3 regions of the Rhizobium sp. 3T7 genome follow, and region 1 is predicted to be linked to each of the others. Evidence: predicted binding sites of a transcription regulator. Region 1 holds the regulator's gene; each other region holds the start of a gene.

Evidence for each region. The regulator LexA, encoded in region 1, represses DNA repair genes until DNA is damaged. The targets are predictions, from matches to a motif close to TGTTCNNNNTGTGTTCNG.
Region 2: the regulator LexA is predicted to act here: its motif matches at 2,445-2,462, upstream of dnaE (DNA polymerase III subunit alpha).
Region 3: the regulator LexA is predicted to act here: its motif matches at 2,696-2,713, upstream of K9B32_RS11865 (ImuA family protein).

The regions. Positions count from the first base shown of each region.
Region 1 is NZ_JAIQXS010000016.1:53,689-58,102, forward strand. Features, by position in the region: gene gltA (citrate synthase) at 1-650, opposite strand, end outside; gene K9B32_RS20550 (hypothetical protein) at 1,150-1,413, shown strand; gene lexA (transcriptional repressor LexA) at 1,504-2,220, opposite strand; gene K9B32_RS20560 (VOC family protein) at 2,420-3,304, shown strand; gene kdsA (3-deoxy-8-phosphooctulonate synthase) at 3,301-4,146, shown strand; gene K9B32_RS20570 (methyl-accepting chemotaxis protein) at 4,169-4,414, opposite strand, start outside.
Region 2 is NZ_JAIQXS010000005.1:147,449-151,862, forward strand. Features, by position in the region: gene K9B32_RS09855 (lipoprotein-releasing ABC transporter permease subunit) at 1-561, shown strand, start outside; gene K9B32_RS09860 (ABC transporter ATP-binding protein) at 576-1,259, shown strand; gene K9B32_RS09865 (DUF5680 domain-containing protein) at 1,260-1,724, opposite strand; gene K9B32_RS09870 (hypothetical protein) at 1,795-2,379, opposite strand; gene dnaE (DNA polymerase III subunit alpha) at 2,683-4,414, shown strand, end outside.
Region 3 is NZ_JAIQXS010000006.1:232,164-236,577, forward strand. Features, by position in the region: gene K9B32_RS11840 (VOC family protein) at 99-527, opposite strand; gene K9B32_RS11845 (hypothetical protein) at 642-884, opposite strand; gene K9B32_RS11850 (HpcH/HpaI aldolase/citrate lyase family protein) at 998-1,906, shown strand; gene K9B32_RS11855 (DUF1737 domain-containing protein) at 1,920-2,126, shown strand; gene K9B32_RS11860 (metallopeptidase family protein) at 2,135-2,572, opposite strand; gene K9B32_RS11865 (ImuA family protein) at 2,734-3,687, shown strand; gene K9B32_RS11870 (Y-family DNA polymerase) at 3,698-4,414, shown strand, end outside.

The sequences.
Region 1 (4,414 bases):
GCCAGCACCGGATTGACCACATATTCCTCGCAGGGAACTGCGAAGCACATGCGCAGGAAGTTCGAGGCGTAGTCGAGATCGTTCTTCGGGTAAACGAAGGGCTGGCCGATGTGATACTTGTAGGCCATGGCAGCGAGCGTCGGCATCTTGGCGATCATCCGCAGGCTTGCGACCATGCGCTGATGCGGATCCGTGATGTCGGTGGAATCATGGTAGAAGGCCGACAGCGCGCCGACGCAGCCGCACATGACGGCCATCGGATGCGCGTCGCGGCGGAAGCCAGTGAAGAACCGGCTCATCTGCTCATGCACCATCGTGTGATGCGTGACGCGATAGTCGAAATCCTTCTTCTGGGCAGCGGTCGGCAGTTCTCCGTAGAGAAGCAGGTAGCAGACCTCGAGGAAGTCGCCGTGCTCGGCAAGTTGCTCGATCGGATAACCGCGATGAAGCAATACGCCGGCATCACCATCGATATACGTGATTTTCGATTCACAGGATGCGGTCGAGGTGAAACCAGGATCGTACGTGAAGGAAGCCGTATTCTTGTACAGGGCGCCGATATCGATGACATCAGGGCCAATCGTGCCGCTCTTGACGGCGAGATCGACTGATTTATCACCGATTTTCAGTGTTGCGCTTTGTTCCGTCATTCTGATCCTCCAAACTGGCGGTTGGCGCCATAAAAGCGCCATAGGGTTAAGCGTCGTCGACGATAGCTATATGATCGCGCGCCGAATGCCAAGTTACCGTGGTGCCATTTTGTGCATTGCAGTATCAACTTTTGGGCACTGCTGCGATGAACCCTGCGCATAGCAGAAGCTAATGATAATCCTTGGCTTTTCTGACTTCCGATTTTCCTTCAGATTTCAATCGATTATTGTTGCTTCAAGCCTCGCGAGCTTGCATTGTGGTTGCAAGGGCCGCTACTTTTGGGCGCAGATGCATGCCGGGGTTGAAGCCATTTGAGGTGAGAGACCCGGCGCCGATGCGCCTGCTCGTGCGGCAGAGCGTTATTTTCTCCGGGCTCAATCTGCTCCCAAGCCTCCGCGCCTTCCGCACGCAATCACTCGTTTCCTGGCCAGCGCGGCGTACGACCGACTCTCGGCTGCTCATCGTGGTTTCGACGGGTTGTGGCAACGGAGATGGAACATGGGCGGTTCTTCCTGTTCTCTCCGGTCTTCCTCGGGACTGGCGCGGTTCTCTGCCTGGTGCACCGCCACGCATGATAGCGGCTACGTCCTGACAATCGTCGAAAACCCTGTGTACTTCGGCGCTGCGTGCGACACCGCCGATATTGTCGCAACGCCTGCTCGCCTGACGGAATGCCGGTCGGGCGCACTGCTATTCACCGGCGAAACCTTGCGCCGCTCGGGCACCGCTGAGATACGGATAGATGTGGAGCACCCATCGTGACGGCCGCGTATACCACGCTTGATCACCCCTGGATGCGGCATCAGGCATACAACTGGCGAAGCGGTACGTTTGACGACGAGCTGCCCGCCGTTAGTGATAACGGCGAATGAGGCCGACCAGCTTGCCCTGAACCTTGACGCGGTCGGGTCCGAAAATGCGCGTTTCATAAGCCGGGTTCGCGGCCTCAAGCGCAATGGAGGCGCCCTTGCGGCGGAAACGTTTGAGGGTCGCTTCCTCGTCATCGACGAGTGCGACGACGATGTCGCCGGCATTTGCCGTGCTGGCGTTGCGGATGATCACCGTGTCGCCGTCGAAGATGCCGGCTTCGATCATCGAGTCGCCCTTCACCTCAAGCGCATAGTGCTCGCCCGGGCCAAGCATGTCGGCCGGAACTGTAATGTCGTGGGTATTGTTCTGGATTGCAGAAATCGGCACGCCGGCAGCTATCCGCCCCATCACCGGTACGGAAGCCGAGCTGTCGTTGTCGGCATGCGCAGCCGGCTTCGGAGGCGCAACCGGCTGCGGTTTGCCGAGGCTGCCTTCGATAACGCTCGGCGAAAAGCCGCGGCGGGGCTGCAGGCTCGGATTGTAAGCCTCCGGCAGCTTGATGACCTCCAATGCGCGGGCCCGATTAGGCAGTCGGCGAATGAAGCCCCGTTCTTCGAGCGCGGTAATCAGCCGGTGGATGCCTGACTTGGACGCGAGATCCAAGGCGTCCTTCATTTCGTCGAAAGACGGAGGGACACCGGATTCCTTCATTCGCTCGTGAATGAAGAGAAGAAGCTCCTGTTGCTTGCGCGTCAGCATCGAAGTTGAACCCCAGAGTCGTGAAACAAAGCCAGAACAGACACTATATGTTCCATATGTGTTCCGCAAGTACCTAAATGTTCATAAAACTTGCCTGCAACTTGCTCCGTTTTTGCGTCGCATTTGAGTGAAAGCGTAGAAGGGGGTTGCATTGTTGCCTTGCCCGGCGCACATCTTCGCAAATTCCGGAGAGTTTGCCATGAGCGAAGCACATCCGCTGGACCACATCGTGCTGCCGGTCTCCAATATCGGACTTGCGCGCGAGCGCTTGGGAAAGCTGGGATTCACCGTCGCGCCCGATGCCCGGCATCCTTTTGGAACCGAGAACGCCTGCATATTCTTCGCCGACGAAACATACCTGGAACCCTTGGGCGTCGCCAGCGCGGAGCTGCACGAGGCGTCGGCGAAGAAAGGCAATGTCTTCACTGCGCGTGACCGGGCTTTCCGATTTCGATGCGGGGATGATGGGTTCTCCGCGGTGGTCTTTGCGACCGCCGATGCTGATCGCGACCACGCCCGGTTCCTTGCCGAAAAGATCAATGGCGGCGAGATGCTGCAGTTCGAGCGGCCGATGAAGATGCCTGACGGCTCTCAGGTCACCGCTGCGTTCAAGCTCGCGTTCGCGGTCGATCTGCGGGCTCCGGATTTTTTCTTTTTTACGTGCCAACGCGTCAATCCGCTGCCGGCTGACCGTAGAGCGCTGCAAAAGCACGCAAATGGCGTGGGTGGGATCGCAGAGATTGTTCTTGGCGCGCCGGACCCAAAAGCATTTGCGCCATTTGTGCGTGCTGCGGCGCACGGCCTCCCGGTGACCAACGAGGCCTTTGGCGCGAGTGTGACAACTCCGAACGCCAGAGTGAGCGTTCTCTCCCCAGATGGATTGGATGCCTACTTCGATATTCCGGCACCTTCAAACGATCGCGGCCTGCGTGGCGTCGCCATTGTCTTCAAGGTCAGTGATCTCGCCGTGACAGAAGCGCATTTGGCTGCTAACGGGATGACTTACACGCGCAAGAACAATCGAATTCTGGTGAAGGCGGCGCCCGGTCAGGGCGCGCTCTTCGCCTTCGAGGAGAAACGATGAGCCAGACAAATTCCGAAGTCGTGATCGGCGAAGGCGCCGGCCGCGTCACCTTTTCGAATGCCGGCAAGCTGTCCCTGATTGCCGGGCCTTGCCAGATGGAGAGCCGCGACCATGCCTTCATGGTCGCCGGTGTATTGAAGGAACTCTGCGACAAACTTGGTCTCGGCCTCGTCTACAAGTCCTCGTTCGACAAGGCAAACCGCACCTCGCTGTCGGCGCAGCGCGGCGTAGGTCTTGAAAAGGCGCTGGAGGTCTTTTCGGACCTCAAGAAGGAATACGGCTTTCCGGTTCTGACCGACATCCACACCGAGGAGCAGTGCGCCGAGGTGGCGACGGTCGTCGACGTCCTGCAGATCCCGGCCTTCCTGAGCCGTCAAACCGATCTGTTAGTGGCAGCCGCGAAGACCGGCCGAGCCATTAACGTCAAGAAGGGACAGTTCCTGGCGCCTTGGGACATGAAGAACGTTCTCAACAAGCTGAACGCGACCGGAAACCCGAATATTCTGCTTTGCGAACGCGGCGCCTCGTTCGGCTACAACACACTGGTTTCCGACATGCGTTCGCTGCCAATCATGGCGGCGATGGGTGCTCCAGTCGTTTTCGATGCGACGCATTCGGTGCAGCAGCCGGGCGGGCAGGGCGGTTCGAGCGGCGGCCAGCGCGAATTCGTGGAGACGCTGGCACGGGCAGCCGTTGCGGTTGGCGTCGCCGGTGTCTTCGTAGAAACGCACGAAGATCCTGACAATGCGCCATCCGACGGGCCGAACATGGTGTATCTGAAGGATATGCCGCGGCTGCTCGAAAAGCTGCTGGCCTTCGACGGGATTGCAAAGGCCGCCTGAAACCGGCAGACGGTGTCGGCCGTCAACCGGCGAGCGCCATCCTTTTGTGGGAGGGATATCCCATGGTCACAGACTTTCCCGTTTCGTCGAGACAGAAACGGGACAGCAGGTGATTGAGGTGCACCGCCTCGTCGCCCAGCTCTCGGCAGGCGGCGCTGGTTTGCTCGACCATCGCCGCGTTCTGCTGCGTGACGCTGTCCATCGTGTTGATGGCGGCATTGACTTCCAGGAGCGCGGTGGTTTGTTCGGCGGAAGAACGCACGATCCC
Region 2 (4,414 bases), on a different contig from region 1:
GACAATCCCGACGACATCGACAATATGCGCCCGAAGGTGGAAGCCGCGGCCGGCCGCCAGATTGCGATCACCGACTGGCGCCAACGCAACCAGACCTTCTTTTCGGCCCTGCAGGTCGAGCGCAATGTCATGTTCATGATCCTGACGCTCATCGTACTCGTTGCTGCGCTGAATATCATTTCCGGCCTCATCATGCTGGTGAAGGACAAGGGCAGCGATATCGCCATCCTGCGCACGATGGGCGCAAGCTCCGGCGCGATCATGCGCATCTTCTTCATGACAGGCGCGGCAATCGGTGTCGTCGGCACATTGGCCGGCGTTCTGCTCGGCGTCATTGTCTGTATGAATATCGAGAAAATCCGCGAGTTCTTCTCCTGGGTTTCCGGCACGGTGCTGTTTGATCCGCAGCTCTATTTCCTCAGCCAACTGCCGGCAGAAATGAGCCTCAGAGAGACGCTCTCCGTTGTGATTATGGCGCTGACACTGTCCTTCCTCGCCACCATCTTCCCGGCATGGCGAGCCTCCAAGCTCGATCCCGTGCAGGCCCTGCGCTACGAATAAGGAATGCCCTGTTCATGAAACGGAATACCGTTCTCAAGCTTTCCGGTGTCGAGCGCCACTACGGCCAGGGCGAGACGCTGCTCTCGATCCTCAAAGGTGCGGATTTTACGTTGAACGGCGGCGAAATCGTCGCCCTCGTCGCACCGTCAGGCACGGGAAAATCGACACTGCTGCATGTTGCCGGCCTGCTTGAGCATCCCGATGGCGGCGAGGTGACGATTAATGGCCATGCCTGCGACGGCTTGCCGGACGACAAGCGCACCATGATCCGCCGCAACGAAATCGGCTTCGTCTACCAGTTCCATCATCTACTGCCGGAATTCTCCGCGATCGAGAACATCATGATGCCGCAGATGATCGCTGGCCTGCCGCGCAAGGAAGCGAAGGAGCGGGCCGGCCAGCTGCTCGACTACATGCGGATCGGCCATCGCGGTACCCATCGCCCCGGGGAGCTTTCCGGTGGCGAGCAACAGCGCGTCGCGATTGCCCGCGCCGTCGCCAATGCGCCGAGTCTGCTGCTGGCGGACGAACCGACGGGAAATCTTGATCCGGAAACCGCGCGCTATGTTTTCGATGCCTTGGAAGCGTTGGTGCGCCAATCGGGATTGGCAGCGCTGATTGCGACCCACAACCACGAACTCGCCGCCCGTATGGATCGTCGTGTGACGATCGTCGAGGGCAAGGTGGTGGATTTCTAGCTAGGGGTGGATGAGCCCACCCTGATAATCGAGTTCGTAAGCCCGGCGCTCGTTCACGACGATTACTTCGCGGCCGCTGAAATGGCTGCAGTCGCCGGTGCTTTGATCGGCATAGAAACCGAAGGCATGCTCGAATTCCATGCCGCCGAGAAAGCGTCGGTATTCGCCATACATTTTCGACAGCGCAGCCTTGATGACGGTCCCCGCTCGTTCTCCGTCGATCAGCGAATGCTCAACGATGCGGCCGAAATAGTTCATCGCCCAGATCGGTTCGCTGTCCAGCCACACCACTTCCTGCCCCGCGAAATCCGTTCCGCCGAAGTAGCTGTCGAGATAGCGCCACGGGCCGCGCTGATAGCCGATGTCATGCGATCCCCTCCGGCAGGCAGACGATGGAATTCCACCGCCGACATAGGTATTGGCCTTGGCCTCGACGATAAAGCGGTTCAATTCGGCGATATCCATATCTTTGCCCTCCCGCTCGGCAGCCTCTCAATAACGGCGCCAATTGTAAAGAACAAAATAGGAACAAAGCCTATTGCTCGCAGATTGCTTGTCCTGTGTCGTCATTCCATTGGGCGATCGGTAGGGTGCGCGGTTCGGCTTTGACATCCTTGCCATTCTTCTGCAGCTTGCCGGTCAAGGCGTTGTAGTCGCAGGAACCGCCGGCATTGGGGTCGAGCGTGTCGTAGTGATTGTAGGTGTAGCCGGCGACGACAAACTGTTTGTTGCGATAGGCGACCGTCAGCGTCTGGTCCCAGCGGTCGCGGCCAATGGCGCTGTTCTGCGAATGAATGGCGATCGAGGATTTGCCGATAGCCTTCAACGAGGGTTCCTGTCCGAAGACGCCCTCGGCACTGGTGCTGCCCCAAATCTTGTTTGGCGCACTCAGCGAAAGTCGCAAGAGCTCGTGGTCGCTGTCGCGAAGATAGATGTATATGCCGATCTGACCGTCGCTGGCGCTGTCTGCAGGCGCGACTAGCAGTGCAAGATCCATTCCCCCGTCGCCATCCCAATCACCGGTCGCAGCATCGACGATGCGCGCGGCATCATTCTGCTCGGCATTGGCAGTAAACGCCGCCGATAAAGCCAATCCAGCAATTAATACAAACTTAAACATGCTTTTCTCCCGTCGCCACACCGCCAGCAGAGGCGAAAAGAATCCTGTTGACAAGAGAACAATAGCAGAACAAAATAAAAACATAAGAGAACAGGAGAGCCAAATGACTGACATGATCCGTGATATCGCAGCATTCACCTCCATCGCAATGTTCGTTGCCAGCTTCTCGCTGATCTGCATGGCAATGTAAGAATTCCGGGGACCGCATGGCTGCCATGCGGTCTGAACGCTTCCCTTCTCTGGACATCGACCCTTCAATGCTGAGAATAGCCGTGATTGATTCAGGTGATCGGAAGGCATGTCATGGCGGGTGCGGAGAAAGACGCGGTAAGCGGTTTCATCGGCGGTACGCCCGGCTTCGTTCACCTTCGGGTCCACTCGGCCTATTCGCTGCTTGAAGGCGCGCTGCCGCTAAAGAAGATCCTCTACAAGGCGTCGGGCGATAGCCAACCGGCGATCGCGATCACCGACACCAACAACCTATTCGTCGCCCTCGAGTTTTCTCAGAAAGCGATGGATGAAGGTCTGCAGCCGGTCATTGGCTGCCAGGTCTCGATCGACATGGAAGACGGCCTGGAGACGGAACGGCGTGGCGGCCAGCAGGCGCTCGTCAAGCTCCCGTCTTTGGTACTGTTGGCTGCGACCGAGGCCGGCTACGAGCGGCTGGTGGATCTCGTCAGTCGGGCCTATCTCGGCGGCGAGGGCGGTCAGTTGATCCACATTCGTGCTTCTTGGCTCGATGAGATCGGAACCGACGGCCTAATTGCTCTGACCGGTGCCTTGACGGGGCCGATCGATATGGCGCTGAAGGACGGCCATACAGCTCAGGCGGAAGCACGCCTTCTGCTGCTGAAGCGGCATTTCGGCGACCGACTGTATGTCGAACTGCAACGTCATGGCACCTATGACAAACGCCATGAGCAGAAGGTGATCGGTCTTGCCTATGAGCATGATTTGCCGCTGGTCGCCACCAACGAAGCATTTTTCCCGACGCGCGACGACTATGATGCCCACGACGCCCTGATGGCGGTGGCCCACAACGCCATCGTTTCGGACGATACGCGGTTCCGCCTGACGCCCGATCACTACCTAAAGAGCCGCGCCGAGATGGCGAAGTTGTTTGCGGATCTGCCGGAAGCGTTGGAAAACACCATCGAGATCGCGCGCCGCTGCTCGTTCATACTCAAGACGCGCAAGCCGATCCTGCCGCGCTTCACGGGCGCCACGGCCGATCCCGAGGAAGCGGAACGCGAAGAGGCGCTCGAATTGCGCCGGCAGGCAGAGGAGGGGCTGGACAATCGCCTCGCTACGCTCGGCATGTCGCCCGGCTACGAGGAGAAGGACTACCGTGAGCGCCTGGAATTCGAGCTCAGCGTTATCGAACGCATGAAGTTTCCGGGCTACTTCCTCATCGTTTCGGACTTCATCAAATGGGCAAAGCAGCATGACATTCCCGTCGGCCCGGGTCGTGGCTCGGGTGCGGGCTCTCTGGTTGCCTACGCGCTGACGATTACCGACGTCGATCCTTTGCGTTTCTCGCTGCTCTTCGAACGCTTCCTCAATCCGGAACGCGTTTCGATGCCCGACTTCGATATCGACTTCTGCCAGGATCGCCGCGAAGAGGTGATCCGCTACGTGCAGCGCAAATACGGCCGCGAGCAGGTGGCGCAAATCATCACCTTCGGTTCGCTGCAGGCACGCGCAGCACTGCGCGACGTCGGCCGTGTGCTGGAAATGCCCTACGGTCAGGTCGACAAGATCTGTAAGCTGGTTCCCAACAACCCAGCCAATCCGACGCCACTGTCGAAGGCGATTGAGGAAGAGCCGAAACTGCAGGAGGAGGCCGGCAAGGAGCCGGTCGTCGCGCGCCTGCTTGATATCGCCCAGAAAATCGAGGGCCTTTACCGCCACGCCTCGACGCACGCCGCCGGTATCGTCATCGGCGACCGCCCGCTGTCGAAGCTGGTGCCGATGTATCGCGATCCGCGTTCCGACATGCCGGTCACCCAGTTCAACATGAAGTGGGTCGAGCAGG
Region 3 (4,414 bases), on a different contig from region 1:
GCGTTTAGTCCAGATTTCGACCGAAATGAAGAAAAATTTACATCGCGGGTGCGGCCGCGCGCGGATTCGACGCGCAGCCATCCATGGTCATCGTGAGATCAATTTGCATTCGCTGGCGCATTCATCGCCCAAAGCACCCCGAACGGGTCGCGAAGCTGGCCATATCGATCACCCCAGAACATCAGTTGGACGGGCAAGATCACCTCCGCGCCAGCGGCAACGGCACGATCCCACCAGAAATCAATATCATCGATAACAAGCTGAAGGGTGAATCCCTGATGCTTCTCGAAGGGATGGCCATGCTCGGGATAGGCATCGCATAGCATCAACGAACTTCCGTTGATGTAGAGGTGGACATGCATCGTCCGCCCGTTTTCGTCCGGAGGAACGACAAACGCCTCCTCGGCGCCAAAAGCACGCTTGTAGAATTCCGCGGCCTTCAACGCACCATCGACCGTGATATATGGCAGCAAGCCATTCTTGACCGGTGGCATCTTCGCCACGCCGGTTTCCGTTGCGGTATCCATACTGTCCTCCATCGTTTGATTTGGTTCGGGCAGAAGCCCTGGCCTTTCAAAGACGCGGGAAGATCAGTCGAGCCGACAGCGATGCCGAAATTTTTCTGGAAAAACATCCACCGGTCAGAGATCGATGATCGTGCCGCGGCCGTCATTCCAGATGCGCATATTCTCGCCGGCATGAGGCCTGGTCTTGGCGGAGGCGCGGACCGGGGCAGGTTTCATCTTCAACGAGAGCGCGCGGCCAACCATAAGCACCGTCAGAATACCGCCGACTGCGAGCGTCACGGAAAAGGTGACGAGCGCCAGCGCAACGAAGGCGGTGATGCCTGCGAGCAAGAGGAAGACGGAACGAATGCTTTGCATGAGTTTTAGACCTTTCTTCGGAAAGGAATGTGGTCCTTCTTTTCCTTCTCTGCAAGGTGAGCATGGCTTTTTGTTGTCTTGCCACCTGTCACAAAGCTTGGCACACATTTGTGATGACCCGCAATTCTCCGACTCGTTCCTTGAATCTTCGCCGTTCGGTGCTGAGCGTTCCGGCCATTAATGCACGCGCCCTGGAAAAGACCCATGCGCTGGATTGCGATGCCGTCATCTTCGATCTTGAGGACTCGGTGGCACCGGAACGAAAGGCGGAAGCCCGCGAGAATCTGAAGGCTTTTTTTTCCGGGGCTCCCCTTGTGAATAAGGAGCGGATCATCCGCATCAATGCACTTGGTTCCACCTTCGGCAATGCGGACATGGAGCTGGTCTTGGCATTGGAGCCGGATGCCGTACTTCTGCCGAAAGTGGACGAGCCTCAGGATGTGATGTCCGTCAGCGACCGGCTCGCCGATGCCGACGCGCCGGAAAGCCTGCGCATCTGGGCGATGATCGAAACGCCCCGCGGCATTCTGAACGCGGCGGCGATCGCCGAGGCCGGGCGCACACCGGGCTCAAGGCTTGATTGTTTCGTCGTCGGCCTCAACGACCTGCGCAAGGAGACCGGTGTCCTGCCGCAGCCGGGTCGCACCTATCTCGTGCCCTGGCTGATGCAGGTGATCCTGGCCGTGCGTGCCTATGGCCTTGATGCGATCGACAGCGTCTTCAACGATTTCAAGGATGCCGATGCCTTCGATGCCGAATGCGCGCATGCCCGCGCCATGGGCTTCGACGGCAAGATGCTGATCCACCCGGCCCAGATCGAAGCTGCCAACCGGCATTTCGGCCTGGACGAAGCGGCAATTGCCGAGGCGGAGGCGATCATCGCCGCCTTTGCCGACCCTGCTGCCGAAGGCCTGAATATCATCAATGCCAATGGTCGGATGATCGAGCGGCTGCATCTTGTCCAGGCGGAAAGTCTGGTTCATAAAGCCCGCCTGATTGCAGAACGCCAAACGGCGAAGTGAAAGACGACTTTAGATGAAGCTATATCGCCTTCTGACCGGCCAGGATGATGCCGCTTTCTGTCACCGCGTGACCACCGCCCTCAACAAGGGCTGGTCGTTGAACGGCTCGCCGTCGCTGACCTTCAACACCCAGACCGGCCAAGTGATGTGTGCTCAGGCGATCGTCAAGGAAGTCGAAGGCAAGGACTACCATCCGGACATGAAACTGTCCGAACAGTAAGCGCGAGCTTAGCGTTCGGCCGCCTCTTCGGCGCTCGCCTCGATCCGCTCCATGTCGTCGTCGCTGAGACCGAAATGGTGGCCGATCTCGTGGATGAGGACGTGAGTGATGATATCACCCAGCGTCTCGTCGTTCTCGGCCCAGTAGTCGAGAATCGGCCGCCGGTAGAGGCGGATGCGGTTCGGCAATTCGCCGGTTTCCATCGTGAAGCGCTCCGAGATTCCTCGGCCTTCAAAGAGGCCGAGAAGGTCGAATGGCGTTTCCAGCGCCATGTCCTCGAACACGTCGTCGTCAGGGAAGTCCTCGATCTCGATCGTCAGATTGGTTGTCAGTGAGCGGAATTCTTCCGGCAGGTGGCTATATGCCTCCATCGCCAACGACTCGAAAGTGCTGATCGTCGGCGCATGGCGATCCCGCCAATTCTCGCTCTGGTCTATGCGGGCCATGAATATTCCTTCCTTTGCGGCCCATATAGAACCTTTACGCACGATTTTCGAGAGCGGAATCAAAGGCAGGAATAAATTCACATCAAATGCCTGTTGACTCTTTCGCCCACCTCTGGAATCCATAAGAACATAACAGGAACATTTGAAAGTTGGAGAACGTCATGGCACAGCCGGCCGTGACGCGCGAGCGGCTTTTTGCACTCCGCGAAACCATTGCAAAGCTCGAAGGAAAGCCCGCGCCGGCCTTGGCTGCAGCGGAAAGCCAGGCCTTGGGTGAGAATGGCGGCCCCGCCGCTGGAAAAAACGAAGATGTATTGCGTCTTCCCCTCGGAATACCCGCGCTCGACGAGGCGATCGATGGCGGCTTGCCGCTCGACGGGATTACCGAGATTCGCTCCGATCTCTTGCGGGAAGCCGGTGCTGGCAGCGGCTTTGTGCTGGCACTTGCTGCCATGCTGCAACGTCAGGCCGAAGAGAGCCACAATGTGCCGCTACCGATCCTGTGGATCGCCGATACGGTGTGCACGATGGAGGCGGGAGAGCCCTACGCCGTGGGGCTGCGGGATTTCGGCCTGAAGCCGGACCAGTTCTTCTATGCCAGTCCGCGCAAGCTTGAGGATGCCCTCTGGCTTGCGGAAGCGGCAGTCGAAAGCGGCGTCTTTCCTGCGACGATCCTGGAGGTCCGGGGCAACCCGAAGCCCTTTGGCCTGACGGAGAGCCGTCGTTTGAGCTTGCGGGCAAAGGCATCCAAACGCCCGCTTTTCCTGCTGCGGCAGGCTGGAGAGGAAGAAGCCAGTAGCGCTTATTTCCGCTTCCTTGCAACACCCGCGCCGGCACAAGCGCGCGCCTTGCCGGATGGTACGATGCTGGGCGGCAGCATCGGCAACCCGGTTTTTCATCTCACCCTGGAGAAGAGCCGCAATCCGGCTCCCCTCTCCTTTCTACTGGAGTGGAACCCTCATGACCGCCGTTTTTTCGCCGTCTCCCAATCAGCCGACCCTCGCCTTCCAGACGAACGCGCAGCGCATTCTGGCGCTCCACTTTCCGCATCTCTCGACGGACCGGATCGCAAGAAAGAAATGGGGGCTCTCCTGGCGTTCGCACGGACGTCCTGACGCACCACCGATCGTCTGCTCCAGTCGCCTCAACAATACCATGCGGCTGACGGCGCTGGATGAGGCTGCAGAAGCTCTCAATCTCAGAAAGCATATGGGCGTCGCCGAAGCCCGCGCCATCCATCCCAAGCTCGATGTGATCGAGGACGACCTAGTTGCCAACCGACGCTTCCTGGAAGCGATCGCCGATTGGTGCGATCGCTATACTCCGCTTGTCGCTCTCGATGGCGTGGATGGCCTGTTTCTCGACATCACGGGCTGTGCTCATCTGTTCGGCGGCGAGACGGCACTTCTCAAGGATATTCTCGCAAGGCTTTTCCAGATGGGCCTTGATGCACGCGGTGCCGTCTCTTCATCACCGGGATTGTCCTGGGCGGTCAGCCGTTTCGGCCAAGGCGGGATCATCGAACACGGGAAGGCCGAGCAGGTTCTGGCGCCTTTGCCGATCGCGGCTTTGCGCCTTGAAGAAGAAACCGTAGGCGCCCTGAATAAAATGGGGCTCAAATATGTGGGCGACCTACTAGACGCACCACGCGCCCCACTTGCCCGCCGCTTCGGAGGAGCCTTGCTTTTGAGGCTCGATCAGGCGCTTGGGACAGATCAAGAGCCGGTATCTCCACGGCTGCCAGTTGCGAGCCTCTCGGTCGAACGTCGTCTGATCGAACCGATCGGCGCGGAAGACGATATCCTCGCGCTCACCGGTCAGATTGCCGTCTCCCTGAAGCTC